2 regions of the Nonomuraea sp. NPDC054003 genome follow, and region 1 is predicted to be linked to the other one. Evidence: riboswitches for the same ligand, from Rfam matches in the RefSeq annotation. Region 1 holds a riboswitch; the other holds the start of a gene.

What was found. A riboswitch is a leader RNA that binds a small molecule or an ion and turns the genes downstream of it on or off. The one in region 1 is predicted to bind thiamine pyrophosphate.
Region 2: linked by a shared signal. The riboswitch ahead of ACZ6YG_RS34895 (purine-cytosine permease family protein) and the one ahead of ACZ6YG_RS05285 (FAD-dependent oxidoreductase) in region 1 are both predicted to bind thiamine pyrophosphate.

What each region holds. Positions count from the first base shown of each region.
Region 1 is NZ_JBVJKR010000002.1:226,244-241,171, reverse strand. It holds gene ACZ6YG_RS05315 (mycothiol-dependent nitroreductase Rv2466c family protein) at 1-199, opposite strand, end outside; gene metF (methylenetetrahydrofolate reductase [NAD(P)H]) at 231-1,154, opposite strand; gene ACZ6YG_RS05305 (polyprenyl synthetase family protein) at 1,240-2,307, shown strand; gene thiE (thiamine phosphate synthase) at 2,365-3,009, opposite strand; gene ACZ6YG_RS05295 (Rv2175c family DNA-binding protein) at 2,987-3,361, opposite strand; gene ACZ6YG_RS05290 (NAD(P)/FAD-dependent oxidoreductase) at 3,392-4,555, opposite strand; TPP riboswitch at 5,271-5,387, shown strand; gene ACZ6YG_RS05285 (FAD-dependent oxidoreductase) at 5,377-6,966, shown strand; gene thiS (sulfur carrier protein ThiS) at 6,963-7,163, shown strand; gene ACZ6YG_RS05275 (thiazole synthase) at 7,156-7,911, shown strand; gene pknB (Stk1 family PASTA domain-containing Ser/Thr kinase) at 8,109-9,998, shown strand; gene alc (allantoicase) at 9,995-10,939, opposite strand; gene allB (allantoinase AllB) at 10,940-12,241, opposite strand; gene ACZ6YG_RS05255 (glycerate kinase) at 12,358-13,500, opposite strand; gene ACZ6YG_RS05250 (8-oxoguanine deaminase) at 13,547-14,928, opposite strand, start outside.
Region 2 is NZ_JBVJKR010000016.1:32,650-47,577, forward strand. It holds gene ACZ6YG_RS34830 (hypothetical protein) at 1-607, shown strand, start outside; partial or broken gene mptB (polyprenol phosphomannose-dependent alpha 1,6 mannosyltransferase MptB) at 894-1,958, opposite strand; gene ACZ6YG_RS34840 (glycosyltransferase family 2 protein) at 2,070-2,795, opposite strand; gene ACZ6YG_RS34845 (STAS domain-containing protein) at 2,792-3,139, opposite strand; gene ACZ6YG_RS34850 (hypothetical protein) at 3,373-3,774, shown strand; gene ACZ6YG_RS34855 (sensor histidine kinase) at 3,784-4,866, opposite strand; gene ACZ6YG_RS34860 (response regulator transcription factor) at 4,863-5,561, opposite strand; gene ACZ6YG_RS34865 (hypothetical protein) at 5,656-5,829, shown strand; gene ACZ6YG_RS34870 (DUF6412 domain-containing protein) at 5,826-6,047, shown strand; gene ACZ6YG_RS34875 (YidC/Oxa1 family membrane protein insertase) at 6,095-6,742, shown strand; gene ACZ6YG_RS34880 (ATP-binding protein) at 6,726-7,157, opposite strand; gene ACZ6YG_RS34885 (GAF domain-containing sensor histidine kinase) at 7,300-9,135, opposite strand; gene ACZ6YG_RS34890 (methylated-DNA--[protein]-cysteine S-methyltransferase) at 9,262-9,822, shown strand; gene ACZ6YG_RS34895 (purine-cytosine permease family protein) at 9,797-11,140, opposite strand; TPP riboswitch at 11,131-11,243, opposite strand; gene ACZ6YG_RS34900 (rhodanese-like domain-containing protein) at 11,314-11,637, opposite strand; gene ACZ6YG_RS34905 (Fpg/Nei family DNA glycosylase) at 11,676-12,554, opposite strand; gene ACZ6YG_RS34910 (TenA family protein) at 12,575-13,180, opposite strand; gene ACZ6YG_RS34915 (GOLPH3/VPS74 family protein) at 13,203-13,847, shown strand; gene ACZ6YG_RS34920 (LCP family protein) at 13,844-14,928, opposite strand, start outside.

The DNA of each region.
Region 1 (14,928 bases):
CGGCCGCGATCCGCGCCGGCACCCACAGGTAGCCCTCCGGATCGCCTTCGGGATCGTCGTCGCGGCCCTCGTTGAGCACGGCGAGGCTGAGCACGTGCCAGCGCGCCTCGACCGGGCGGACCCCGGTCACCTCCAGGAGCCACCGCGAGGTCAGCCAGGTGTACGGGCAGGACGGGTCGAACCAGAAGTCGGCGATCACGCTCCCAGTCAACACCCGTCGCGCCCGCGCGTCAGACGGTCAGGGCCGGTGCGTGCCGCAGCCGCTGGAACACCTCCCGCGAGGCGCTCGACCGGTTGAAGGTGATGAAGTGGATGCCGGGCGCGCCCTCGTCGAGCAGCCGCTGGCACAGCTCGGCGCCGTGCTCGATGCCGAGCGCGCGCACCGCGGCCGGGTCGTCGGCGACCTTCTCGAACCGGGCGGCCACCTCCGGCGGGAACGGCGCGCCCGACAACTGCTCGGACCGGGCGATCGTGCTCATCTGCGTGACGGGCATGACGCACGGGATGATCGGCGTGTCGCAGCCGCGGGCCGCGACCCGGTCGCGCAGCCGCAGGTAGTCGTCGGCGCGGAAGAACATCTGCGTGATCGCGTAGTCGGCGCCGGCCTGGCACTTACGCACGAAGTACTCGGTGTCGGACTCGATCGACGGAGAGCGCGGGTGCTTGTAGGGGAACGCGGCCACGCCCACGCAGAAGTCGCCCGACTGGCGGATCAGCCTGACCAGGTCTTCCGCGTACAGGACGCCGTCGGGGTGGGGGATCCACTCGCCGGTGGGGTCGCCGGGCGGGTCGCCGCGCACGGCGAGGATGTTGCGCACGCCCGCGTCGGCGAAGCGGCCGATCAGGTGGCGCAGCTCGCGCGTCGAGTGGTTGACCGCGGTGAAGTGGGCGACCGGGGTCAGCGTCGTGCCGTGCGCCAGCCGCTCGACGATGTCGACCGTGCGGTCGCGGCTGGAGCCGCCGGCGCCGTAGGTCACCGAGACGAACGTCGGCCGCAGCGACTCCAGCTCCCTGATCGCCTTCCACAGCTGCCGCTGGCCCTCGTCGGTCTTCGGCGGCATGAACTCGAAGGAGAACGACCGGCCACCGGAGGCGAGCAACTCGCGGACGGTGGGGACACGGCCGGGCAGGATGGAGGGTTGACCAAGCGCCATGGCCCAAGCGTACCCGCAGGCCCACTCGTGACCCGCCCCAACCTGGTCGCTGGCCTTTCCCTGCTGGGCCACTAGTCTTCAGAGCATGACCATTGACGCCGCGAGCATGGACGACCTGCGATCCCAGGTGGACCTCCGCCTCAGGGAGTTCGTCGAACGGCGCCTCCCTTCCGACGGCGAGCCCGACTTCCGGCCGCTCCGCGACGCGGCGGAGGACCTGCTGGCCGGGGGCAAGCGCCTGCGCCCCGCCTTCTGCTACTGGGGCTGGCGGGCCGCGGGCGGCGGCGACGAGCCCGGCGTCTTCTCCGCCGCCGCCTCACTGGAGCTGCTGCAGGCGAGCGCGCTGGTGCACGACGACGTGATGGACAAGAGCGACCTGCGCCGCGGGATGCCGGCCGCGCACCGCCGCTTCCAGGCGCTGCACGAGAAGTCGGCCTGGCACGGGTCGGCCGAGCAGTTCGGCGAGGGCGCGGCGATCCTGCTGGGCAACCTGCTGCTGATCTGGTCGGGCGAGATGTGGCGCACCAGCGGGCTCCCCGCGCGGGCGCTGGCGGCGGCCCAGCCGGTGCACGACCACATGCGCACCGAGCTGATGTGCGGCCAGTATCTCGACCTGCTGGAGCAGGCGAACGGCGAGAACACCTTCGACTCGGCCCTGCGGGTCGCCCTCTACAAGAGCGGCAAGTACTCCGTCGAGCAGCCGCTCAGGCTCGGCCTGGTGCTGGCGGCCGGCGGGCGGGTGCCGTGGGTGGACGAGCTGTGCACCACGTACGGCACCCGCGTGGGCATCGCCTTCCAGCTGCGTGACGACATCCTCGGCGTGTTCGGCGACCCGGCGACGACCGGCAAGCCCGCCGGCGACGACCTGCGCGAGGGCAAGCGGACGATGCTCGTGGCGCGTACGCTCGCGGCCGCCTCCCCGGCCGACGCGGCGACCGTGCGGCGCCTGCTCGGCGACCCCGGGCTCGACGGCGACGGCGTCGCCGCCCTCCGCGACATCATCGAGGGTACGGGCGCGCTGCGGGAGTGCGAAGACATGATCGCCGACTACCTCGGTGAGGCCCTGGCCTCGCTGGAGCAGGCGCCGATCACCGCGGACGCCCGCACGGCCCTGTCCGAACTGGCCGTGGCCGCCACCGCGCGCAAGACCTGAGCCTCCCGGTCCAGGCCGAACACGCCAGCCATGACCCGGCGAGAGCGTCGGCCGAGGTCAGCCGGGGCCGTCGGTCAGGCGCTTGGCGAACTCGGCCGCTGCCGCGCCCGGGTCCTCGGCGTCGGTGATCGCGCGCACCACGACGACCCGCCTGACCCCGTACGACATGACCTCGTCCAGGTTGGCCAGGTCGATGCCGCCGATGCCGAACCACGGCCGATCCGCGTCGAGCGACGCCGCGTGCCGGAGCAGCGGCGGGCCGGGCGCGTGACGGCCGGGCTTGGTGGGTGTGGGCCAGATCGGGCCGCAGCAGTAGTAGTCGACGCCCTCCTCCACCGCCGCGGCGGAAGCCTCGGCGACGGAGTGGGTGGACCTGCCGATGACGATGTCGTCGCCGAGCATCTCTCGCGCGACCGTCACCGGAAGGTCGTCCTGCCCCAGGTGGAGCACGTCGGGCCGGGCGGCGTAGGCGATGTCGGCCCGGTCGTTGACCGCCAGCAGCTTGCCGTGGCGGTCGCAGGCGTCGCGGAACACCTCAAGGAGCTCCAGCTCCTCGCGGGCCTCCAGCCCCTTCTCGCGGAGCTGGACGATGTCCACGCCGCCGGCGAGCACCACGTCGAGGAACTCGGCGAGGTCGCCGCGCTCGCGCCGTCCGTCGGTGCAGAGGTAGAGGCGGGCGTCAGAAAGCGAGGGCCTGGGCACGTCGCTTGACCTCGGTGTGGCGGCCCGCCCTGATCGCCTCGACGGGCGAGCCTGGCAGTGAGTCGTCGGGGGTGAAGAGCCAGCGCAGCGACTCGACGTCGTCGTAGCCCGCGTCTTGCAGGACGGTGAGTGTGCCAGGCAAACCCTTCATGACATCTCGGCCGTCGAGGAACACCGCGGGCACCTGTGGCCCGCCGCTGCCCCGGCGCACGCCGAGGAGCTTGTGGTCCTTGAGGAGCTGCTTGGCGCGACCCATGGTGAGACCCATGCGGTCGGCCACTTCGGGGAGAGTGAGCCACTCGTCGACGAGGGCATCGGTCTCCCGGTCGATCTGTGCAACAGAAAGCGTCACGAAACCACAACTACCACATGCCGCGCTTGCTCAAACAACACAATCCCGTAGGGGCACGTCCGGATCTACCAGGCGTTCCGTGTCGAGCCGGTGGCCCGCCTCGATGATCCGGCGCCCCTGCACGAGATCGCGCGGCCGGTCGACGGCCAGCACCGCGGCGAGAGTGTCGTCGCCGGCGAGCCAGCAGGCCGACCACTTGCCCGTCGCCTCGCCCCGGTAGACCAGCCGCTCGCCGGCCGGGTGGTGGCCGGCGTACTGGACCATGTGCCCGAACTGCTCCGACCAGAAGTACGGGACCGGGTCGTACACCGCCTCCTCGCCCAGCAGCGTCGCGGCGGCCACCTCGGGCGCGCCCAGCGCGGTGTCCCAGTGCTCGACCCGCAGCCGCGTGCCGAAGCGGCGCGACCACCAGGCGGCGCAGTCGCCGACGGCGACCACGTTCGGCAGCGACGTGCGCAGGTGCTCGTCGGTGACGACGCCGTTGTGCAGATCGAGGTCGGCGTCGGCCAGCCACTCGACGGCCGGGCGGACGCCGATGCCCGTCACCACCACGTGGGCGTCCACGAACCCGCCGCCGACCAGCGCCACGCCGCCTTCCTCGACGGAGGCGACCATGGTGTCCAGGCGCAGGTCGATGCCCTCGTACCAGTGCTGGGTGCGGGCGCCGAGCTCGGCGCCGACGGCGTGCGTGAGCGGGGCGGGGCCGGCCTCGACCACCGTCACCGCGCAGCCTGCCCGGCGTGCGGCCGTGGCCACCTCGGCGCCGATCCAGCCCGCGCCGATGACCGCCACCCGCGCGCCCGGAACCAGCCGGGCGCGCAGCTCTAGCGAGTCGTCGAGGGTACGCAGGACGTGCTGCGGGCCGTCACCGGGGAGCAGGATCGGCTCGGCCCCGGTGGCGATGACCAGCCCGTCGTAGCCCAGCTCGCCCTCGGTCGTCTCCACGGCGCCCTCGCGCAGCGCCTTGGCGGCGACGCCCGGCCAGAAGTCCACTTCGAGCGCCGCCAGGTCGGAGTCGACGAAGCTGGAGTCGGCGTCGCCCAGCAGCACGGACTTCGAAAGGGGCGGCCGGTCGTAGGGCCGGTGGCGCTCCTGCCCGATCAGCGTGATCCTGCCGCCGAACCCGCGTGCGCGCAGCGCCTCGACGCTCCTGACGCCTGACAGTCCGGCTCCCACCACCACGACATGATTCACGTAAGCGACCATAACGGGGGCCGCCCCACAGCGTCGCCCCGAGCCCCGATTCCTCCCCCACCTGGCACTCCACCTCCTCGCCGCCGGAGATCATCCATGGAGGTTGGGCGGACGACATACGCACCCACGGAACTCACCGGGGGTAGGGGCGGTTCGGGACAGCCACCCGCTCTGCTATGTCCGCGAGCATGATCGCGCCCTGCCGGAGTAGCCCAGCCGAGGATTGCCGCAGGACCCACCCGAAGAACGCCGGTGCCGCCCGAGAAGCTCCGAACCCCACGGAAGCCCGAGACCACCGAAGAGCCCAGGACAGCCCGGAGAACCCAGAAGCGCCCGAAAGGGCCAGAACCTCCCGAAGGCCGATACCACCCGGAGGGCCCGGTACCGCCCGAAGGCCCAGGGCAGCCCGAAGGGCCTTGGACCGCCCGGAGGACCCAGGACCGCCCGGTGGATCCGCGCCCGGTGGATCCATGGCCGGTGAATCCATGGCCGGTGAATCCATGGCCGGTGAATCCATGGCCGGTGAATCCATGGCCGGTGAATCCATGGCCGGTGAATCCATGGCCGGTCGGCCGGCCGTCGGTGAGGGCGGGAACTCGGTCTCCAAGGATGCCCGGTCGCGATCTTCGCGGTCTCGGCGGCGGCCGGGCGCGGGTGGGGCGACCTCCCCCGGCACCGGCGTGCCGGTCTGTCGTGGGAGGTCGTAAGGTGGGGGTGCACGACGCGCGGGAGTCCGGCCGTCACCGGGCTGAGAGGAAGGCTTCACCGGGCCTTCGACCGCAAGACACCTGATCCGGATCATGCCGGCGAAGGGAGCGGACATGGATGTGATCGTCGGAGGCGGCGTCGTCGGCCTGTCGATCGCCTGGCGGCTTGCCAGGCAGGGCCGCGAGGTCGTGGTGGTCGACCCGTCTCCCGCCCGTGGCGCCTCCTACGCGGCGGCGGGCATGCTGGCCCCGATCAGCGAGGTCGCCTACACCGAAGAGCCCCTTCTCCGTCTCGGCGTCGCTTCCCTGCGCCGCTGGCCCGCCTTCGCCGCCGCCCTCGCCGCCGACGCCGGACTCGCCGCTCCCGGATCCGACGGACCGGCCACCACTCTCACCGCTCAGTCCGACACGAGCGTCTCCGCCCCTCGGACGACCACCACCCCGAACACTCACGCCGGGCAGTCCGGCTCGGCCGTCCCCGCCGAGAGCACGCTTGCCGCGAGCACCCACGTGGCCACCCCTCACGGCGGGACCGGGCGCACGAGCTCCGCCGCTCCTCCCGCGAGCACCCACGTGGTCACCCCTCACGGCGAGACGGGGCACGCCGGTTCCACGCCCACGGGCGCCGGCCCGGCGGCTGCGTCCGCCGTCCCCGGCGACGGGCTCTTCCCGGCCTTCGACCAATCGTCCGCCGGCGGGAGGCGTCCGTCGGCCGGCGGCGAGGACGGGCGGGCCGCCGCGTCACCGTCACCCTGGGGGTTCGGGGAATCCGGTGAGGGGAGCGAACGGCTGGCGGCCGCGCGGGCCGGGCTGGATCTGCGGGACGACGGGACGCTCGACGTCGCGTTCGGGCCCGACGACCTGGCGATGCTCGACGAGCAGGCCGGGTTCATGGAGAAGCTGGGGCTGCCGGTCGAGCGCCTGACCGGGCGCGAGTGCCGGCGGCTGGAGCCGATGCTGGCGCCCTCCGTCCGGGGCGGGCTGCTGGCCCGTACGGACGCGTGGGTGGATCCTCGCCGCGTCACCGCGGCGCTGCTCGCCGCGCTGGAGCGGCTCGGCGTCCCGGTGGTGCGCGCCCGGGTGACCGAGCTGCTGCGTGACGGCGACCGCGTGTCCGGCGTACGGCTGGCCCCTCCGGAGTCGGGTGCCATCCCCGGGATCTCGCCGGGTGCGCCGCGGGGACGGCAGCCCGAGACGCTGGTCGCGGAGCGGGTGGTGCTGGCGGCGGGGGCGTGGAGCGGGGAGCTGGCGGATGTGCCGGTACGGCCCGTCAAGGGGCAGATCATGCGCCTGAGGTCGGCCCAGCCGCTGATCGGGCGGTGCGTGCGCGGGACCGTGCACGGCAACCCGGTCTACCTGGTGCCGCGGGGCGACGGGGAACTGGTGGTCGGAGCCACCCAGGAGGAGCTGGGCTTCGACACCAGGGTGACCGCGGGCGGGGTCTACGAGCTGCTGCGCGACGCCAGGGAGCTGGTGCCGGGCGTCACGGAGCTGGAGGTGGCCGACGTGGTGGCGGGGCTGCGGCCCGGCACGCCGGACAACCTGCCGGTCATCGGGCCGAGCGGGATCCCGGGGCTGGTGCTGGCGACCGGTCACCATCGTGGCGGGGTGCTGCTGACGCCGCTCACCGCCGCGATCCTCGAAGGCGAGGAGGCCGACCTCGCGACATTGTGCTCACCGGCGAGATTCAAGGATGTTTCATGAATGTGATGATCAATGGGGCCGCCCGCGAGGTGGCCGAGGGCATGACCGTCGCGCAGGCCGTACGGTCCCTGACCGAGTCCGCCACCGGCGTGGCGGTGGCCGTGAACGACGAGGTGGTCACCCGCAGCGCGTGGGAGACGACGGCGCTGCGCGACAGCGACCGCGTGGAGGTGCTGACGGCGGTGCAAGGTGGATGATCTGGTCATCGCCGGGGAGAAGTTCGGCTCCCGGCTCATCATGGGCACCGGCGGCGCCCCCTCGCTGGAGGTTCTGGACCAGGCGCTGGAGGCGTCGGGCACCGAGCTGACCACGGTGGCGATGCGGCGGCTCGACCCGCACGCCCGCGGGTCGGTGCTCGACGTGCTGCGCCGGCGCGGCATCAAGGTGCTGCCCAACACGGCCGGCTGCTTCACCGCCGGCGACGCCGTCCTGACGGCGCGGCTGGCGCGCGAGGCGCTGGGCACGAACTGGGTCAAGCTGGAGGTCATCGCCGACGAGCGGACGCTGCTGCCGGACCCGATCGAGACGTTCGACGCGGCGGAGCGGCTGGTGGCCGACGGGTTCGTGGTGCTGCCGTACATCGGCGACGACCCGGCGCTGGCCAGGCGGCTGGAGCAGGCGGGGTGCGCGGCGGTGATGCCGCTGGGCTCGCCGATCGGCTCCGGGCTGGGGATCAGGAACCCGCACAGCATCGAGCTGATCGTGGAGGCGGCCGAGGTGCCGGTGGTCCTGGACGCGGGCATCGGCACGGCCAGCGACGCGGCGCTGGCGATGGAGCTGGGGTGCGACGCGGTGCTGCTGGCGACGGCGGTCACCCGGGCGCAGCGGCCCGAGCTGATGGCCTCGGCGATGCGGTCGGCCGTCCAGGCCGGGCGGGCGGCCCGGCTGGCGGGCCGGATCCCCCGCCGCCGGTACGCGGAGGCTTCGTCCCCGATGTCTCCCTGACGGTGCCGGTTCTCCTGGAAAGCCCGCGGGCCTTCCAGGAGAACTTCTTCTCAGGGACTTCCGGGAGCGGTACGAGCCCCGGAAATGCGGTTCTCCACCGGCCCAGGAGTACGCTTGCGTCACGGAACGGCACGGGTCGGCATCACTTTCGGATGGTCAGGCCCTCCCGGGGGCGAAACGCCCGTAAACTCAGCCGGGTGGACACGACGACTGCGGACCCTCTGGTAGGTCGGCTGCTCGACGGGCGCTACCGCGTCGAGTCCCGGATCGCCCGGGGTGGCATGGCGACTGTCTACCTGGCGCTCGACATCCGGCTGGACCGGACCGTCGCGCTCAAGGTGATGCACCGCTCGCTGGCCGACGACCCGGCGTTCGTGCGCAGGTTCATCGGCGAGGCGAAGTCGGTGGCCAGCCTCTCGCACCCGAACGTGGTGCACGTCTTCGATCAGGGCACCGACGGCGACGTCGTCTACCTGTCGATGGAGTACGTGCCCGGCAAGACGCTCCGTGACGTGCTGCGCGACCGTGGCAGGCTGCCCGCCCGAGAGGCCCTGGAGATCATGATCCCGGTGCTGGCGGCGCTCGGCGCCGCCCACCAGGCGGGCATGGTCCACCGCGACGTAAAGCCCGAGAACGTGCTGCTGGCCGACGACGGCCGCATCAAGGTGGTCGACTTCGGCCTGGCCCGCGCGATCGAGGCGACCAACCAGACGCGCACCGGCGTGATGATCGGCACGATCGGCTACATGTCGCCCGAGCAGGTGACGACCGGCGGCGCCGACGTGCGCAGCGACGTCTACGCGGCCGGCATCATGCTGTTCGAGCTGGTGACGGGCCGGCAGCCGTACGACGGCGAGACGCCGATGTCGGTGGCCTACCGCCACGTGCACGACACGGTGCCCGCGCCGTCGTCGCTGGCGTCAGACGTGCCGGCGTTGATCGACACGCTGGTGGCGCAGGCGACGGCGCGCGAGCCGCACGACCGCCCCGCGGACGCGACGGCGATGCTGGTGCAGGCGGTCGAGGCGCACCGGACGCTGCCGAGGCTGTCGGGCGCGCAGCAGGCGCGTCCGACCGGCGCGTTCACCAGCCCGCCGGCGGCTCCGGCCCACACCCTGATCCAGCCGCGCGCGGAGGTCCCCACGCCTCCGCCGGCGCGCTCGCGGGGCGGCCGGGTCAAGCCGGTCTGGTTCCTGGCGGCGCTGGCCGTGATCATGGTGGGGGCGGTGGCGGCGACCGGGCTCTACTTCGCGCAGAAGAGCTACAAGATCGTGCCCGATCTCGTGGGCAAGAACCTCGCGGTGGCCGAGCAGAGCGCGAGGGCGCAGGGCTTCCAGGTGGCCAGGGTCGAGGGCCGCCATGACGAGAAGGTCGCCGAGGGGTCGGTGCTGGCCATGGAGCCGGTCCACGGCACCGAGGTGGAGGCCGGCACCACGATCACGCTGGTGCCCTCGCTGGGCCCGAAGCGGGTGCTGGTGCCGAAGACCGCCGGTTTGACGCAGGACGACGCCAGGGCGGCGATCGGCGAGGCCGGGCTGACGGTCGGCAAGATGCGCCGCGTCAAGAACCTCGAGGTGCAGCGCAACCACGTGATCCGCACCTCGCCGCAGGTGGGCGAGAAGGTCAAGGAAGGCGCCAAGGTCGACATCTACGTGAGCGCCGGCCTGGTCATGCCCGACGTGTCCGGCATGCCGAAGGACGAGGCGGCCGCGTTCCTGACGCAGCAGGGCTTCCAGGTGCAGGTCAACGAGGTCGACGACGACGCCGAGCCGTGCACCGTGATCGCGCAGTCGCCGAAGCCCAAGTCCGAGGTCGACCAGGGCATCCCGGCGATGGTCACGGTGGCGCGCTGCGAGACGGACTTCTGGCACTGGTTCCGGGGCGACAACGAGGCCCGCGACGACCAGGAGTTCCGGATCATGCCGGGCGTGATGGGCAAGGGCATCAACGACGCCAAGAACGAGTTGCAGGCGCAGGGCTTCCGGGTGCGGGTGCACAACCTGTCCAACAGCGGCGTGGTGCGGTTCCAGCGCCCGGGGCCCAACTCCGAGCGGCCGCCGGGCTCGGAGGTCCACCTCTGGCACTAGGCCAGGTGGCCCCAGAGCCGCACGCGCGCCAGGCCGCCGTCGGGGTGGATGTCGACGCGTACGTGGTCGACGGGGTCGTGCGGGCCGAGCCGGAAGCGGTGCGGCGTGTCGGGCCGGAGCGGCGTCCCGGGCAGCAGCGGGACCTCGCGGTCGCCGTCGAGGCCGGTGAGCGTCACGGCGGCGGGCGCGTTGAAGACCAGGTTCGTGGTGTCGATCTCGGCGAGGCTGACGCGGCCGCGTCCGGCCAGGCGGATGACGAGCCAGTCGTTGCCGCCGTCGCGGCGGCGCGCGGTCTCCCAGCCCTCGGCCTGGTTGCGGGCCGTGCCGGGGGCGATGACGTTGCCGGGTGAGGAGTAGAACTCGTCGGAGCAGGCGGTGACCAGCCCGCCGTTCTCCAGCGCGGCGAGGTCGAGGCCGAGCCCGTCCCACACGGACAGGTCGGGGCGGGCCTCGCCGTGCACGCGCAGCCGGGCGATGCCGCCGTCGGGATACATGTTCAGCCGTACGTGGGTGTAGCGGCTCTCGTCGGCCACCTCGAAGGGGTGCTCCCTGTCGCCCTTGAGCGGGCTCATGGGCACGATGGTGACCCAGCCGGCCCGTTCCACCTCGGCCGCGGACGGGTGGCCGGGCACGTGGGCGGCCTCGACGGCGGCGTGCGCCGGGTGGTTGCCGGTGAACCAGGCGGTGTCGACGACCACGCCGCGGATCACGCCGGGCAGGCCGAGGCGGACGATCGCCCAGTCGTGGCCGGGGCCGCGGCGGCGGCGGGTCTCCCAGCCGTCGTAGACCTGGCCCGTGCCGGCGAACGTCGCGGGCTGGAAGGCGGGTTTGCCGGGCCGGATGAGGTTCTCCTTCCCGGCGAACGACTCGTCACTGGCGGCGATCACGGACCCGCCGTGGTGGCGCAGCGCGAGGTCGGGCAGGCGGGTGAAGTCGCGCATCTACGCTCCCAGCAGGAAGGTCCCGTGCGGGACGTCGTCGGCGGGCCTGCCCCGCAGCCAGGTGGTGAGCACGGCGCCCCTGAGGCGGCGTCCCTGGTACGGGGTGACGGGGTTCTTGTGGTGCAGCCGCCGGGCGTCGACGGGTTCGGCGGAGTCGGGGTCGAAGGCCACCAGGTCGGCGTCGTTGCCGGGCTCGATGCCGCCCTTGCCGCGCAGCCCGGCCAGCCGGGCGGGGGCGGCCGACATCCAGCGCACGACGTCGCCGAGGCCGTGCCCGCGCCGGGACGCCTCGGTCCAGACGGCGCGCAGCCCGAGCTGGAGTGAGGAGACCCCGCCCCAGGCGGCGGCGAAGTCGGGCACCTTGAGGTCGGCCGTGGACGGCGAGTGGTCAGTGACGACGCAGTCGAGCACGCCCCGGGCGAGGCCGTCCCAGAGCCGGTCGCGGTTGGCGGCGGAGCGGATGGGCGGGCAGCACTTGTAGGCCGTGTCGCCGTCGGGCACGTCCTCGGCGGTGAGGGTCAGGTAGTGGGGGCAGGTCTCGCCGGTGACCGGGAGGCCCTCGGCCCGCGCGGCCTCCAGCACGTCGAGGCAGCCGGCGCCGGAGACGTGCAGGATGTGCGCGCGGGCGCCGGTCTCGCGGGCGAGCCGGACGACCTGTTCGACGGCACTGCGCTCGGCCGCTTCCGGCCGGGAGTCCAGGAACGCGGCGTACCCGGGCCCGGCGCAGCCGGTCAGCAGGGCGGGGTCCTCCGCGTGCACGACCAGCAGCCCGCCGAACCCGGCCAGCTCGGTCATGACCTGCCGGATCTCCCCGAGGCCGAGCTCGGGGAACTCGTCCACACCGGACGGCGACATGAAGCACTTGAACCCGCGCACGCCCCGGTCGTGCAGCGGCCGGAGCTCCTTGAGGTTGCCGGGCACGGCGCCGCCCCAGAAGCCGACGTCGACGTGACACCGCCCGCCGGCGGCGGCCAGCTTGGCCTCCAGCGCGGCGACGCTGACGGTGGGCGGCAGCGCGTTGAGCGGCATGTCGACGATCGTGGTGACGCCGCCGGCCGCCGCAGCCCTGGTGGCGGTGGCGAACCCCTCCCAGTGGGTGCGGCCGGGCTCGTTGACGTGCACGTGGGTGTCGACGAGGCCGGGCAGCAGGGCGAGGTCGCGCAGGTCGACGTCCTCGGCGGCGTCCAGCGGGGCGGCGTGGTCGTGCAGGGACGCGATCCGGCCGTCGCGGACGGCGACGGCGAGCGGCCGTTCGCCGTCCGGGGTGACGGTCCTGCGTGATCGGACCACGAGGTCGTACACGGGCGTGCTCCTTCAGCGCTCGTTCGCTGCTCGTCCTGTGCTCGTTTTGGGCTCGTTCTGGGCTCGTTCTGGGCTCGTTCTGGGCTCCCTGGACGCGGGCTCCTGCCGGGCCCGCCTCAGGAGAGCCGGTCGGCGGCCAGCCGGGCCGCGAGGCGCCCGAGGAGCGGGCGGGCCTCGGCCATGGAGCGGCCGAGGTCGGGCTCCAGGTCGGCGAGCGCGTACGCGGCCTCGATGCCGGCCTCGCGCAGCTGCTCGTCGGTGAGGGTGCGGCGGCCGCAGACGGCCACGACGGGGACGCCCGCCGCGGCGGCGGCGCGGGCGACGCCGGCGGGGGCCTTGCCGCGCAGGGTCTGCTCGTCGAGCGACCCCTCGCCGGTGATCACCAGCCGGGCGCCCTTGACGTGCTGGTGGAAGCCGAGCAGGTCGAGCAGGTAGTCGATGCCGGGCCGGATGTCGGCGTGCAGGAAGGCGAGCGCGGCGAAGCCGACGCCGCCGGCCGCGCCCGCGCCGGGCGCTCCCGCGACGCCCATGGCGCGCGGCGTGTCGTCGTGCTCGACGGCCCCCGCCAGGCCGTGGGTGCGGGTGGCGACGGCGGCGAGCCGGCCGAGCGCGGCGTCGAGCAGCTTGACCTGCTCGGGGGTGGCGCCCTTCTGCGGCCCGTAGACGGCGGCGGCGCCGTGCGGGCCGAGCAGCGGGTTGTCGACGTCGCTCGCCACCACGAAGGCGACGCCGGAGACGTCGAGGAAGCCGGAGACGTCGACGCGGTCGAGGTCGCGCAGGGCGGCGCCGCCGCGCGGCAGCTCGCGGCCACCGGCGTCGAGGAGGCGCGCGCCGAGCGCCTGGACCATGCCCGCGCCGCCGTCGGTGCAGGCGCTGCCGCCGAGGCCGAGCACGACCCGGGTGGCGCCCTGCTTGACGGCGTCGGCGATCAGCTCGCCGGTGCCGTGGCTGGTGGCGGTGAGCGGCTCGGGCCCCGCCGGGAGGCGGCGCAGGCCGGACGCCTCGGCGAGCTCGACGACGGCGGTCTCGCCGCGCCTGGCGTACGAGGCGTCGACGGGCTCGCCGGTGGGCCCGGTCACCCGTACGGTCACGCGGTCGAACCCGGCGGCCACGGCGGCGTCGACGGTGCCGTCACCGCCGTCGGCGACGGGCAGCTCGACGGCGGGGACGCCGAGAGCGGCGGCGACGGTCGCGGCCACCTCGGCCGCGGTCAGCGATCCCTTGAACTTGTCCGGGGCGACGAGGACGTGCTGGACCACTGGGGAACTCCTGTCTTGGGCGACATGGCGGCGAGATCCACCATCATCACATCCGCGCGTCCGGGAGCTCACGCGAGGCGGCGAAGCCCTGCTCGCGCGCCATCCGCAGCAGCCGGCGGTGGGCGTCGGCGCCGGCCCGGCCGGTGGCGTCGTGCGGGACGGTGCGCAGCTCGCCGTCCTCGACCACGGTCCGCCCGCCGACCAACAGCCGGGCCAGCGGCGGCTGCGGGCCGAAGACGAGCGCGCAGACCGGGTCGGCCACGGCGGCGGTGAACGGCCCGTCCACCCGCCACAGCGCCAGGTCGGCGAGCTTGCCGGGCTCCAGCGTGCCGAGCTCGTCCTGGCGGCCGAGGTTGCGGGCGCCGCCGAGGGTGGCGATCTCCAGCGCCTGCCGGGCGGTGAGCGCCGCGGGGCCGTAGCGGGCCCGCTGGAAGAGCAGCGCCTGGCGCATCTCCCCGGCCAGCCCGGTCAGCTCCGACGAGGCGCTGCCGTCGACGCCGAGCCCGACGTTGGCGCCGCGCCGCAGCATCTCCGACACGCGGGCGATGCCGGCGCCGAGCCGGCCGTTGGACGACGGGCAGTGGGCGGAGCCGGTGCCGGTGGCGGCGAGCTTGGCGATGTCGGCGTCGCTGAGGTGCACGGCGTGCGCCACCCACACGTCGGGGCCGAGCCAGCCGAGCTTGTCCATGTAGTCGACCGGGCGCATGCCGAGCTGGGCCAGGCAGTGCTCCTCCTCGTCGAGCGTCTCGGCCAGGTGGGTGTGCAGCCGCACGCCCTTGTCGCGGGCGAGCCTGGCGGCCTCGGTCATCAGCTCGCCGCTGACGGAGAACGGCGAGCAGGGCGCGACCGCGATCCGCAGCATCGAGGACGGGGACGGGTCGTGGTAGGCGTCCACGGCGTCGGCGGTGGCGGCGAGGATCTCGTCCAGCTCCTCCACGACCACGTCCGGCGGCAGCCCGCCCTTCGACTGGCCGCGGTCCATGGAGCCGCGGGCCGGGTGGAAGCGGATGCCCAGCTCGCGGGCGGCCTCGATCTCGGCGGCGAGCAGGTCGCCGCGGCCCTTGGGGAAGACGTAGTGGTGGTCGCTGGAGGTGGTGCAGCCGGACAGCGCGAGATAGCCGAGCCCGGCCCCGGCGGCGCCCCTGACGACCTCGGCGTCCATCGCGGCCCACACCTGGTAGAGCGCCACCAGCCACTCGAACAGGGTGGCGTCCTGGGCGAGCCCCTGTGAGGCCCACTGGTAGAGGTGGTGGTGGGTGTTGACCAGGCCGGGGGTGGCCAGGCAGCCGGTGGCGTCGATCCTGGTCGCGCCGTCGGCGGCGGGCGGCCGGTCCATGGGGCCGAGCGCGGTGATCCGGTCGCCGTCGACGAGGATCCAGCCGCGCTCGATCTCCTGGCCGGCGACGGGGGCGACGTACGCGTTCTCGA
Region 2 (14,928 bases), on a different contig from region 1:
GTGGGGGGCGGACTTCGGCGGCGTGCCGGCGTTCGTCGCGGGCCTGTCGGTCTTCCTCATCCTCCTCTCCGGCGGCCGGGTGTCGTTCGTGAAGCTCCTGGTCGTCGGCCTGGTGGGGACCGTGCTCATCGGCGCCATCTCGGTCGCCGACTGGGCGCGCCCGGCCGGGCAGCGCACGCACCTCGGCACGTTCGTGCAGCAGGTCATCGACGGCCAGGCGTGGACCGTCGTGAGCCGGAAGTTCGGCGCGATGGTCGGGGTGACCGTGGGGAACTGGTCGCTCACCCTGCTCTCGCTGGTCGCGCTGGCGTTCTTGTTTCTGGTGCTGGCGCGGCCGTCACGCTGGGGGGCGTCGGCGCTCGGGCAGGCGTACGCGCACGCGCCCGCACTCCGCGCCGGTCTGATCGGCGCGCTGACCTGCGCCTTCATCGGCTTCCTGATGAACGACTCGGGCATCGCCATCCCGGCCATGGCGCTCACGGTGGCGGTGCCCCTGACGCTGGCGTCGTGCGTACGCGCTCTGCAGCTCGCCACGCCCACCACAGCAGGGCTGCCGTCAGCGCCAGCAGCAGCCACGGAACGACCTGACTCCGCACGACGGTCGTGAGCCACCCGAGCTCGGGCGGCTGCCCGGCGACCCGCGCGGGCAGGTAGGCCAGCGACAACACCAGCAGGTGGGCCACCATGAACCGGTCCAGGGCGGACGCCGCGGCCAGCGCCAGCACCCCGAAGGCGAGCCCGTCGTACCAGGGCAGCACGTACGGCGAGGCGAACAGGTAGGCGACCACCATCACCGCCGCCACGGCCACGGCCGCCTGGCCCCCTTCGCCCTTGACGGCGAACCACCCGCGCCCCGGCGCCGGGGAGGCCGTGAGAAGGGAGCGGGGGATCGCGCGGAAGAGGGCCCAGCCGATGAGGGCGAGCAGGAGCAGGGAGCCCACCTGGATCTCGCTGCGGTAGGCGTGGCCCATGCCGACGACCGACTGGAGCCAGCCCTGGACGAGCTTCCAGAACGAGGCGTTGGAGATGGACTTGCTGGTGCGGGCCACCGGGGCCAGCGCGTCGAGGCCGGCGGCGGCGTAACCGGCGGCCACCACCGCCAGGGCGACCCCGGCCGTCAGCGCCAGGCGGCGGGGGTTTCTGCGCAGCTCCCAGGCGGGGCCGAGAGCGACCAGGCCGGCGTTGAGCTTGATGGCGACCCCGAGCCCGAGCAGGGCGCCTCCGATGACAGGCCGCGACCGGGCCAGGAGGGCGGCGACCATGCAGGCGACGGCCAGGGTGTCCACGTGCATGCCGGCGACGAGCTGGTAGAGCAGCAGCGGGTTGGCCGTCCACAGCAGCGCGCCCCGCAGCCGCGCGGCGGGCTCGCCACGGGCGAAGCGGTCGATCAGGAGGCCGGTGACGATGAACGCCGCGACGTTGACCAGGGCCAGCAGGAAGATCGTCAGGCGGACGGAGTCGCCGGCCAGCCAGCTCGCGGCGGCGTGTGTGGCCGTGGCCACCGGGCCGTAGACCGAGGGCTCCTCGCGCCACGGCGCCTCGACGGCGTCGGTGACGGGATCACCGGGAAGGTCGTCGGCGCCGTGGGTGTAGGGGTCGATGCCGAGCGAGGCGAGGCGGCCGTAGCCGGCGTAGTTGAGATGGTCGCCGGAGCCCGACGGGGGCAGGAACGCGAGCAGCCCGGCGGCCAGGCAGCCGAGCAGCACGAGCGTGCGCGGCAGGCGCGCGGGGAAGGACGCGGGCGGCACGGCCAGGGCGCCGAAGAGACCGAGCCCGCCGAGCACCAGAGCGGCCACGGCCAGGGAGATCACCAGATAGGGGTGAGGACCGGCGGCCAGCGAGTAGGGCGGTTGCCAGCTTGGCCCCGACAGGGCCGGGACCATGGCGGAGGGGCCGAGCACGCCGATGAGGGCCGTCAGCAGGATCGAGGCGGCGATGCAGGCCAGAGCCGGCCACATGAGCCGGTGGGGGGAGCCGGCCCGCGTCTCGGAAGTCACCCGCAAATTCCAGCACACCCGCCACAGGGCTCCGTCCGCCCGTCCCCAGCCTGTGGACAACCCCGGGAAGGGTCAGCGTCTGGGGCGGAGCTTCGCGAGGTTGTCGGCCACGAGGGGTTCGCGGGTGGCCAGGGCCAGGGCGACGTCGCGGAGCTGCCTGGCCCGGTGGAGCTGGGAGCGCCAGTCGGAACCGGTCGCCCGGTGCGCCATGTCGACCTCGACCTCGACCACGCGGAACCCCTTGCGGATCAGGTCGATGGTCAGGGCGGTCTCCACGCCGAAGCCGTGGGCCAGCGGGCGGGCCGCCTCGAACGCCTCCCTGGTGAGGCAGCGCTGGCCGTTGAGCGGCTGGGTCGCCTCGAAGCCGGTGGCGCGGCGGATGCCGTCTCTCGACAGCCGGACGACGATGCCATGGCCGGCGAGCTTGACCCGGTTGGTGAAGGCGGCGATGGTCATGTCGGCCTCGCCGGCGCGCACGGGCCCCGCTAACGCGGCCGCGGCCTGGGCGCTGCCGGCCAGGTCGGCGTCCAGGAAGAGCAGATGGCGGGCGTCGCCGTCGAGAAGGCGCACGGCCTCGGCGCCCGTCTCCATGGCGGCCGCCTTGCCGCGGTTGCGGCTGTGGCGGACGACCTTGGCGCCCGCCGCGCGGGCGACCCGGCCCGTCTGGTCGGTCGAGCCGTCGTCGACCACGACGACGAGGTCGACGCCGGGCAGGCCGAGGGCCGAGGCGACGGTGAGGCCGATGCGATCGGCTTCGTTCTTGGCCGGGATGACGACCGCGGTGTCGCCCGCCGTCATGACTTCTCGGAGAGAAGGAACTCCTGCGGCACCTCGTCATGCACGGTGAACACCGAGTCGAGCCCGGTGACCTGCAGGATCTTCTGCACGGCGGGGCGCGGCGAGGCCACTTCGAGAGTGCCGCCCTGCTCCTTCATGCGCTTGAGTGCCGACAGCAGCACGTTCATCCCCGTGGAGTCGCAGAAATCCACGGCGGACATGTCTATGACCACGCGGCCGGGCCCCTCCTGGAGCAGCCGGGTGAACTCCGACTGCAGGTGGGGTGCCGTATAGAGGTCGATTTCACCGGCAATCACGACAAGTGCGTGGCCGGCATGTGATCGAGTCGAGACCTTGAGCTCCACAGAGGCAGGCTAGCGGCGTGAGGGCTCCGGGTCACGTTGTCACGCCGATACGTGAATGACGGCATGGATTCCGGGTGGTGACGAGAGTGGCCATTTGGGCTCCACGAAGACGGAGAGTAGGCGAAACTTGACGGTGCGCCACCATGGCGGCCGGAGAGGGGGCGGGCCTGAGCTCCGGATCCGGTCACCACTTCACAGGAGGAGGCTGGGCGAGCTCACGGGCCCGATGACCTATGAACACAGACCAACCGGAAGATCCTCAGCGTCGGAGAATCCGCGAACAGCTGGAAGCCATTCTCATCCGCAGCGAGAAGGCGACCTCGTGGCACGACGAGGCGGCCCGCCTGCGCGGGCTGGTCAACCACGAGGGTTACGTCCCCGTACGCACCAAGCTGGCCGGGGAGGACCTCGACTTCCTCTCCGGGGCCCGCGACGAGCTGCTGATGTTCTCCGAGCTCGGGTTGCGGCTGCTCGACCTGCACCAGCCGCGCGACGCGGGCGGCATCACCAGCGACGCCGCGCACCCCATCCTGCGGTGCCGGAGCTGCATGTGGAGATGGCCCTGCCCGACATTTCGTGCAATGTCGGAGTCGTTCGGCTCCACCTGCGAGTCCATCCTCCCGGAGACCGCCTGATCCACCCCGTCATCCGAGAGGGAGGCGGATCTCGAACCGGCAGCCCGGCCCCTCGTTCACCACGCCGATCACCCCGTCGTGCGCCTCCACGATCCCCCGGGCGATCGCCAGCCCCAGCCCGGCCCCGCCGTCCGCCGTCGGGGTCCGGGCCGCCTCCCCGCGGAAGGCCACCTCGAACACCCGCGACAGCTCCTCCTCCGGGATGCCGCCGCAGCAGTCGCTGACCGACAGGCAGGCCATCCCCGACTCCACCCCGGCCCGCATCACCACCGGCAGGTCCGAGGGCGTGTGCTTGACGGCGTTGACCACGAGGTTGCGCAGGGCCCGCCCGAGCGCGCCCGCGTCGGCCTCGACCGGCACCGACGCCGCCGCCTCAGCGGTGAGCACCACGCCCTTGGCCCTGGCCAGCGGCTCGGCCCCGGCCAGCGTGTCGGCGACCAGGTCGGCGAGCCCGATCCTGGCCCGCGACAGCCGCAGCGCCCCGGCGTGGATCCTCGACAGCTCGAACAGGTCGTCCACCATCGCCGACAGCCGCTCCACCTCCAGCTTGATCTGGCGGTGGTAGCGGCCGACCGTCTCGGGGTCGGCCACGACGCCGTCCTCCAGCGCCTCCGCCATGGCGCGCATCCCGGCCAGCGGGGTGCGCAGGTCGTGGCTGACCCAGGCGACGAGCTCGCGCCGGGCGCCTTCGAGTGCGCGTTCGCGCGCGTACGCCTCCTGCAGCGCGTCGGCGATGGCCTGGAGCTCGGCGGGCAGCCCCCGCGGCGCGGTGAACGGCGGCTCGCCGACCGCGGCCACCAGCCGCCTGCTCTCCGCCACCACCCGCCTGGCCACCACGAACGCCACACCGAGCCCGACGAGGCCGCCGACGGCGATCACGCTGAGCACGACGTCCCTGGCCGGGCCCTCGATGATCATCCGCATGGTGATCGCCACCACGCCGGCCAGGGTGGCGGCCACCGCGACGACCACCACGATCGCCATCATCACGCCGATGGAGCGGGTGCGCAGCCACCACATGACGGCCAGGCCCGCCGCCGCCACCAGCAGGCCCAGGCCCGCGGTGACCACGACGATCATGCCGAGGCTCACGCGGGGCCCTCCAGCGGTTCGTACCGGTAGCCGACCCCCCAGACCGTGACGATCCTGCGCGGGTCGGTCGGATCGGGCTCGATCTTCTCCCGTAACCGTCTGACGTGCACGGTCACCGTGGAGGAGTCGCCGAACGACCATCCCCACACCTGGTCGAGCAGCGCCGCCCGGCTGAACGCCTGCCTGGGGTTGCGCATCAGGTAGGCCAGCAGGTCGAACTCGCGGGCGGTCAGCATGATCTCCGCCCCACCCAGCCGTACCTCGTGGGCGCCCACGTCCACCGTCAGGTCGGCGTCGCGGAGCACGCCGGTGCCGCCGGTGACGGCCGCGCCGCGGGCGCGGCGCAGCACCGACCGCACGCGCAGGGCCAGCTCGCGCGGGCTGAACGGCTTGACCACGTAGTCGTCGGCGCCCGTCTCCAGGCCGACCACCCGGTCGATCTCCTCCCCGAGCGCGGTCAGCATGATCACCGGCACCGGCCAGCGCTCCCTGAGCTTCCTGCACACCTGCAGCCCGTCGAGCTGGGGCAGCATCAGGTCGAGCACCATCAGGTCGGGCGGCCTGGCCAGCGCGCGGCGCAGCGCCTCCGCGCCGTCGCCCACGCACTCGACCTCGTGCCCGTCGCGCTCCAGATAGCGTGCGACCACCTCGGACACGTTCGGGTCGTCGTCGACCACCAGGATGCGGGTGTTCACGCCATCACGGTACGGCGCTGCGGCGCGGGCGAGGCGATCACGTCATCGCTTCGTAAGCCTCGCACGCGGCACCGGCACGACGTACGGTGGCGTCATGGGTCGAGTCATCATGCTCGTGGCGGGTGCCGCGCTGGCGCTTTTCGTGCTGTTCACCTTCATCATCCCCATGGTTCTGGGGCTGCTGAAGATCGCGCTGATCATCGGAGTGATCGCTCTGCTGGTCTTCGTCGTCGTCACGCTGGTCGGTAAGTCGTCCTCGCCGCAGTGACGGCCTTCCTGTTCGATCCGTGGCTCATCGCCGTCACCATGGTGGCGGTCCTGCTGCTGGTCTCGTGGGCGGCCAGGCTGCTGCCGGCCTGCGGCGGTGAGCCGTCCGGGTTCCCCCTAGTGTACGCGCGGCGCACGGCCTTCCAGCGCCAGCGCGATCCCGACGCGGCCGGGAGACCGAGACCGCGAGCTCCTTCACCGCGCCCCGCTTCCTGTTAGGCGGGGCTCGGACCCGAGCCCTGGAAGTCTCCATGGGAGAAGGGCTCATGATCGATTCGCTTGTCTCGTTCGTCATCGGCGTCTCCGGGGGCCACGCCGCCCTCGGCATCGTGCTGTTCACCCTGGCCGTACGGCTCCTGCTGCTGCCGCTGGGCATCCGCCAGGCGCGCAGCGCCCGCGTCAGGGAACGCCTCGCGCCCAGGCTGCGCGAGCTGCGCAAGAGGTTCGGGCGCGACCCTGAGCGGCTGGCGAAGGAGACGTCCGCGCTGTTCGCCAAGGAGGGCAGCTCGCCGTTCGCGGGGATCCTGCCGGGGCTGGCCCAGTTGCCGTTCATGTGGCTGATGTTCCGGGTGGCGACCCACCCGACCGCGCTGGCGGGCCACGACCTGTTCGGGGCTCCGCTCGGTCAGCAGGTCGCGGCCGTGCTCGCACATTACGGTCTGTTCAGCGGACCATTTTCGGTCTTCGCTTTGGTGCTCGTGCTGATGGCCGTGGTGGCATGGCTGTCTTCCCGTACGGTGAAGTCGGCGCTCACCGACGACCAGCCGGAGCTCATCCGAAGGGTGACACCGTTGCTGCCGTTCGGCTCGGTGCTGGCCGCGGCGGTGCTCCCCCTGGCCGCCGGGCTCTATCTGCTGGTTTCCACGGCGTGGACCGTGGGAGAGCGCGCCGTGCTCGCTACCCGGCCTCTTTGAGCGCGTGAACCTGCCCGTTCATCTGCTTCTGAGGTGCGGGCAGGATCGCCCACACCGTTGTCGTGTCGCCGTCATGCCGCACGCCCCAGCTCTCCGCCACATACTCGACGATCCCCAGCCCGCGGCCGCCCAGCGAGGACAGGGCCGGCCGGCCCGCCCTCGGCTCGGTCGCCGCTCCCCCGTCGCTGACCGCCACCTCGATGTGACCATCGTTACGCAGCCAGGACACCCTCACCATCCCCGAAGGCAACGGGTGGGCGTGCCGTAGCGCGTTGCTGAGCAGCTCGCTCACCACGAGTACGGCATCGTCGATCGCGGGATCGAAGACCCCGCAGTCCTGAAGATCGTTGCTGAGACGCTGGCGGGCGACGGCGACGCTGGACGGCGCGTACGGCAGTAGCACCACGCTTGACACACCCACCTCCCCGTCTCCCAGTGCCCCCCGCGGAAGCACCCCCGGTACGACCGAAATGCCCCGTTACTCGATCCCAGAAACCGCATCTCGATCACAGCTTGTACACATCGGACGATAGATCAGCGCAACCGTGACCACCTCGTTACCGCACCGGTGTGTCGGATCCGATAGTAGAAGCGGACCTGAGCTGGAGCTTCATCCGGGTGCCGCCACCGGGGCGCGGATGCGCGCTCACCTCGCCGCCCTGCGCCCTGGCCAAGCTCCGCACGATGTAGAGGCCGAGCCCGACGCCGCCGAACCTCCGGCGGTCGCCGGTCTCCACCTGGACGAACCGTTCGAAGATCCGCTCCCGGTCGGCCGGCGCGATCCCCACGCCCTCGTCGTCGACCACCACGACCACCCCGCCGTCCTCGCGCCAGGCGCCGACGCTGATCAGCCCGCCCTGCGGCGAGTACTTGAAGGCGTTCTCCAGGAGCTGGCCGAGCACGATGTCGGTGGCCAGCGGATCGCCCATCACCCACGGCAGGCCCACGGCGATGCCGACCTCGATGCGGTGCCTGTCGGACAGCACCGGCAGCCCGAGCGTGGCCGCGTGCAGCCGCTCGGCCAGGTCGAACGGCTCGTCGCCGACCACCTGCTCCTCCGCCCCCGCTCTGGCGCCGAGCAGCAGGTGGTCCATGAGGCTGCCGAGCGACTTGGCCCGCTCGGCGATCGTGTGCACGGCGGAGCGGCGCTCGGCGTCGCTCAGCTTGTCCCAGCGGGCGTCGAGCGTGCCGGCGAAGCCGCGGACGACCGTGATCGGGGTGCGCAGCTCGTGGCTGGTGGTCGCCAGGAACAGGTCCTTGGCCTCCTCCAGCTCCTTGGCGGCGGTGACGTCGCGGAAGTCGACGACCAGCTCGCCGGTCTCCTCGATGCGCGCGCACACCACGTCCAGCCAGCGCCCGCTCGGCAGCTGGTGGGTGACCTTCTCCCCAGGGCCGGGCAGCGGGAACGGCGGCGGGCCGCCGATGACCTCCTCGGTGCTGACGGCGGTGAGCTCGGCCGCGGCCGGGTTCCACCGCAGCACCCGGCCGTCGCCGTCGAGCACCGCGATGCCGTCGGCGCTGGCGTCGAACACGGCCCGCTCGTGCGCGCGCTGCCGCACCGCCTCCTGGTAGGCGACCGCGTTGCCGACCGCGATCCCGGCGTGCCCGGCCAGCAGCTCCAGCAGCTCCAGCTCCAGGTGGCCGGGCTTGCGCTTGGCGAACAGCGCGTAGAGCGCGCCGTACGGGCGACCGCCGACGGCGGCGAGGCCGAGCGCGATCGTGTGCAGACCCTTCAGCCGCGCCCACACCAGCCGGTCCAGCCCGGCGGACTCCAGCAGCACGGTCCTGCCGGTGCGCAGGAGCGTGCCGACCAGGCTGGTGTCCAGGTCGGTGGTGGCGTCCTTCAGCGAGTCCGGCAGCCGGTAGGTGCTGACCAGGCGCAGCCGGTCGCCCTCGATGAGCACGAACCCGCCCGCGTCGGCCCCGGTCAGCTCGGTGAGGCTGGCCGAGATGCGGTCGAGCACGGCGGGCAGCTCCAGCTCGGCGTTGATGTCGCCGACCACGTCGGTGAGCCTGCGCACCAGCCTCGCGCGGCGCGCCAGGCGGCTCTTGGCCGCGTGGTCGGCCTGCACCAGGTGGTAGACGCAGACGTATCCGGCCGTCGCGCAGCCCACGCGCAGCGCGCTGATGTCGGCCCGCACGTCCAGCACGCCGCCGTCGGCGCGCGCCCGCTTGGTGCGCAGCGACACCTGCCCGCCGGTGCGGACCCGCTCCAGGGCCGCGTGGTGCTCGGCCGCCAGCTCCTCCGGCACGATCGGCGCCCTGCGCCCGAGCACGTCGGCCGCGGGCCAGCCGAAGAGCGCCTCGGCGGCCGCGTTCCAGACCAGGACCGTCTGGTCCCGGTCGATCGCGACGACGGCGTTGGGTGAGCTGTCGAGCACCGCGCGGACCATCTCGTCGTCACTCGCACCCCTTGGGTCCCCCACGACTCCATAGTGCCCGCGGCGTGGCGCTCGCGTCGGGCGATCCGTCCGATACGCTGCGGTCACGGCTTTTTCATGGCGGGTGGAGGTGAAGGCGTGTCGGGCGACCTCGAGGCCCTGCTGCGGGTGACGTCCGACACTTATCGGGGTGACGGCCAGCTCGACGTCGCGCTCGGCACCTACGACGGCGCGGTCGGCAGGCTGGTGCTCGCGGTCACCGCGCGCGGCCTCGTCGCCTGCAGCTACGAGGACGAGCACGTGGTCTTCGAGCGGGTGTCCAACCAGGTGGGCAGCCTCATCGGCACCGACGCCCGGCGGCTCGACCCGGTCCGCCGCGAGCTCGACGCCTACTTCTCCGGCCGGCTCCGCGCCTTCTCCACCCGGGTCGACCTGACCCTCGCCACGCCGTTCGCTCGTACGGTCCTGCAGAAGACGATGGCGGTCCCGTACGGCACGACCACGACGATGGGCCGGATCGGCGAGCTCATCGGCAGGCCGCGCGCGCTGCGCGCGGTCGGCAACGCGCTCGGCGCCAACCCCGTGTGCGTGATCGTGCCGTGTCACCGGGTGGTGCGCGACGACGGCGAGCCCGGCGACTACGCGGGCGGCCCCGCCGCCAAGCGCCATCTGCTCACCGTCGAGCGACGCGGCGCGTGACCAGCCCGATCAGCAGCGTCGCCAGAGCCGCGACGATGGCCGCGCCGAGCGCGCCGTTCATCCACGGCTCCCTGGTGAAGCCGATGACCTCGCGCACCCCGGCCCAGAAGCCGTCCCACGGGGCGACGGTGGGGGTGGAGGTGGTCAGCCAGTACGCCGCGAAGCCGAGCGCCCACGGCACCAGCATCGACCAGCGGGCGGGGGCGTCGGCGTCGGTGTTCCACCGGGCCGCGCCGCCGAGCAGGAAGTAGTCGACGGCCAGCACCGCGAACATCGGCACGAACACCGCGCCGATCACGCCCAGGAACGCGCCGTAGGAGGTCACGTCCACGACCAGCGCGATGGCGACCGTGAGCAGGCCGATGAGGGTGCTGATGATCCGCCGGTCGACGCGCGGCATGAGGTTCTGCAGCGAGACGGTCGTCGAGTAGACGTTCGCGAACGACTGGTCGGCCTCGCGGAGCACCAGGATCGCGAAGAACAGCGCGCCCAGCGGCACCGCCACGAACGGCCCGAACACCGCCGTGCTGTCGGCCGCCACCGCCTCGGCCCCGGCGATCGCGACCGCGTACACGCCCAGGGCCAGGCAGGCGACCTGGGCGAGCGTGTAGCCGCCGACCACGCCGGTGAAGGCCGCCCGGCTGGACCTGGAGTGCCGGGCGAAGTCGGCGGCCAGCGGCACCCACGACACCGACAGCGCGATCACGTAGTCGACGGCCGGGGCGAACGCCTCCCAGGACCCTCCGGTCCGCGGCTGCGCGTCGCCCAGGAACTGCACCGCGAACCAGATCATCGCGATGATCACCAGAACCGTGATGTAGCGCCTGATCAGCCGGACCGCGCCCAGCGGCCAGACGGTCAGCACCGTGGTGATCACCCCGGCGACGATCACCCACACCGCGTACGGGACCGTGTCGCCGAAGATGGCCAGGGCGCCCTGGGCGATCACCCAGAGCTCGAACGCGCCCCAGCCGATCATCTGGATGATGTTGAGCACGGTGGGGAAGTACGACAGCCGCGCCCCGAACAGCCCGCGCAGCAGCACCATCGCGGGCTTGCCGGTCTGCGTGCCGGGAATGGCCGCCAGGCCCACCATGGTGGTGCCGATCAGGCTGCCGACCACGGTCGCGACCAGGGCGGCCGTCACGGTCAGCGGCGCGCCGCCGAGCGGGTCGATCAGGAACAACGCGCCGGAGAAGCCCAGCAGGCTGACCGCCAGGTTGGCCCAGAGCGCGCCCTGGTCGAGCACTCCGAGCGTCTTGGGGGGCTCGCCCTCCAGGGTCAGCGGAACTTCCTCGCCATGGATGGCATGCGACATCGCGCACTCCCTACGCCGGCATTACCCGGACAGGTTCATGCGGTCGGCAGCGGCGTAGCTGCCCTCTCAGCCCGGTTGGCCCCGAGCTCCCGCGGTGGGTCGTCAACAGCCGGAGATCAACTCCGGCTGCCGCCCCCATGATGCACTATTGGTCCCGTTTCGGCCAGTCGGGGTCAGGCGACCATCGGCGGCCGGCCCGTCTCGCTGACCATGGGACGCTTGTCGTGCTCCCAGGCCTGCATGCCGCCGCCCACGTTGACCGCCTCGCGGCCCAGGCGGTTGAGCCAGGCCGCCACCTGCATCGAACGGCCGCCGACGCGGCACACGACGTAGACCGGACGGCCGGAGGGGACCTCGTCGACCCGCGCCTGGATCTGCGTCATCGGGATGTGGACCGCCTCGGGGGCGTGGCCCGCCACCCACTCGTACTCCTCGCGCACGTCGAGCAGGTAGGCGTCGTCGGGCACGTCGCGGACCTCGACCTCGGGAACCGTCATGCGCCCATTCTTACCTGCCGCGCGTCGTGCTCGGCACGCTACTTGAGCAGCTTGGACATGCGGCGGTCGGCCAGCGGCTTGCCGCCGGTCTGGCAGGTGGGACAGTACTGCAGCGAGGAGTCGGCGAAGGACACCTCGCGGATCGTGTCGCCGCAGACGTCGCACGGCTGGCCCGCGCGGTTGTGCACGCGCAGCCCCGACTTCTTCTCCGCCTTGAGGTCCTTGGCCACCAGGCCGCGCGCCCGCTCGACCGCCTCGCGCAGCGTGGTCACGATGGCGTCGTGCAGGTCGGCGATCTGCGCGTCGGTCAGCGTCGCCGCGACCTTGAACGGGGACATCTTCGCGGCGTGCAGCACCTCGTCGGAGTAGGCGTTGCCGATGCCGGCGACGACCTTCTGGTCGCGCAGCAGGCCCTTGATCTGGGTGCGGTTGCCGCCGACGATGCGTTTGAGCGCGGCGACGTCGAAGGACTCGTCGAGGGGGTCGGGGCCGAGCGCGGCGACACCCGGCACCTCGTCCGGATTTTTCACGACATAGACGGCCAGGCGCTTCTGCGTGCCCGCCTCCGTCAGCTCGAACCCCGGCGCCAGCCCGTCGGCGTCGGGCGCGAGCCGCACCCGTACGGCGAGCGGGCCCTTGCCCGGACGGACCGGCCTGGCGCCCGACAGGTCGTCACGCCAGCGCAGCCAGCCCGCCCGGGCCAGGTGGATGACCAGGTGGAGCCCGTCACAGTCGAGGTCGAGGAACTTGCCGTGACGGGACACGCCCGTGACGGTCAGCCCGCCCAGCGCGGTCACCGGCGGGTCGAACGTCTTGAGCGCCTGGAAGGCCACCACGTCGACGCCCGCGATCGTGCGGCCGACCGCCCGCTCGCCCAGGAACGCGGTGAGCGACTCCACCTCGGGAAGTTCAGGCATGCTCTCCAGACTACGCGGCGCTACGGCACGTCCCAGAACGCCAGCTCGTGCGCCATCCCCTCCGTGAACATCGCCTCCGCCCGGTCAGGATCGACGTCCGTCTCGTCGATCATCTGGGCGATCCGCTCGGCCAGCGCGGCGAACCCCGGGTCGGCGTACGTGTCGACCCAGGCCCGGTAGCGCGGCTCGGCGGGCGGGTTCTCCGCCAGGATCCTCCCCAGCGTCGAATATCCCCACATGCACGGATACAGCGCCGCCAGCCCCTCCCCGTACGAGCCCGCGGACTCCAGCAGGAAGGACGTGTACGCGACGCAGGCCGGCCCCTTCACCGCCCCCTCCAGATCGGCCCCGAACTCGGCCGACAGCGAACGGTGCAGATCCAGCTCCTCGTGGTAGGTCGAGTGCGCCAGGTCCACCAGGTCGCCGACGTGCGCGTCAGGAGCCTGCCAGGCCAGCTTGGCGAACACCCGCACGTAGTCGAGCAGGTAGAGGTAGTCCTGCTCCAGCCACGACCGGAACACGGGCTCGGGCAGATCGCCCCGGCCGATCCCGGCAACGGTGGGATGGGCCAGCTGAGCCTCAAGCAGGGGACGGCCGACAGCGTGCAATTTTTCCGAGATGGTCATGCTCGCACGTTAGTGTCAGAGGATGAGCGTGACGATCGCGGAGGAGATCCTCCTTCTCGCCTTCGGCGAGGACGACGGCAGGCAGCTGCTCTCCACCATCCAGCTCGACCCCGCCGTGGCCGGCGCCCTCCTGGCCGAGCTGGCGATCAGCGAGCGCATCACGCTGCGCGACAAGAAGGTGACCGTCCTGGACCCCGCGCCGCTGGGCGACGACGAGCTCGACGCCGCGCTCGCCCGCATCGCCGGCAGCCCGAAGGAGCGCGGGCCCGCCTGGTGGGTGCAGCAGCTGCAGTCGGGCAAGCTCCGCACCCGCCTGCTCACCCGGCTCGCCGCCGCGGGCGTGCTGGCCGAGGAGCGCGGCCGGGTGTTCGGCGTCTTCCGCACCACCCGCTGGCCCGAGCTCGACGGCAGCGTCGAGTCGCGGGTGCGTGAGCGGGTCGCGGGCGCGCTGGGCGGCGCCGAGCCCGACCCGCGTACCGCCGTGCTCATCGCGGTCATGCACGCCGCCAAGCTCGACCGCAAGGCGTTCCCCGGCGCCGACAAGGGCCGGGTCAAGGAGATCGCGGCCGGCGCGTGGGAGGCCGAGGCCGTGGCGCAGACGATCGCCGCGATCAACGCGGGCATCTCGATCGCCGTCACCACGGCCGCCATCACCGCGACGGGCTAACCCGCGTCGAGGATCTCCTTCGGCACCGGCTGGTCGGCGGCCAGCGCCTCGAACAGGGCCAGCGCCTTGGCCCTGTCCCACTTGACGGCCTCGCCGCCCGCGACGTTCTCGGTGCCGCCGAAGGGCACCACCGTGGTCACCGGGCTGTCGCCCATGGCCAGGCCCAGCGAGAGCATGTCGAACACGCCGGTGTCCTCGTCGACCGCCACGGCGTCGGTGGCGCTCATCGCCAGCGGGATCGAGGTGAACGGGTTGATCAGGGTGCCGGGGCTGGCCGCCTTCTTCACCACCGCGCTGAGGAACTGGCGCTGCCGCTTGGTCCGCTCGTAGTCGGGCAGCGCCCCGCCCTTGCGGGTGCGGACGTAGCCGAGCGCCTGGGCGCCGGTGAGGGTCTGGGTGCCCTTCTTGAGCTTCAGGCCCGCCTTGGGGTCGTTGACCGCGGCCCGCACGTTGATCTCGACGCCGCCGACGGCGTCGACGATCTCGACGAAGCCGGCGAAGCCGATCTCCATGTAGTTGTCGACGCGGATGCCCGTGACCGTCTCGACGGTGCGGACCAGGAGCTTGGGCCCGCCGATCGCGTAGGCGGCGTTGAGCTTGTTGCGGCCCTGGCCGGGGACGGTGACGGCGGAGTCGCGCGGCAGGCTGACCAGCGTCGGCCGGTCGCTCCCCTCGGGCAGGTGGAGCAGCATCATCGAGTCGGTGCGCTGGCCCTCGCTGTTGCCGGTGGCGAGCTTCTTGCGCTCGCGGGCCGACAGGCCCTTGCGGCTGTCGGAGCCGACCAGGAGCCAGTTGGTGCCGGGGGTGTCGGCCGGGCGGCCCTCGTAGTCGTCCAGGATCCCGGCGGGCAGCCCGCCCAGCCGCCCGTCGATCCAGAAGAGCATGCCCGCGGCGGTCACCACCAGCGCCACCAGGAGCGCGAGAATGATCTTGAGAACGGTGCCGCCCTTGATCCGCCGGCGCGGCGGCCGCTGTCCGGGCGGCGGGGGCGGCCGGTCGGAGGTGCTCCGCATGGGCCTGACGGGGCTGCTGCCCGACCGGCGCTTGCCGTACACCCGCGAGCTGGACCGCGGCACGTCGT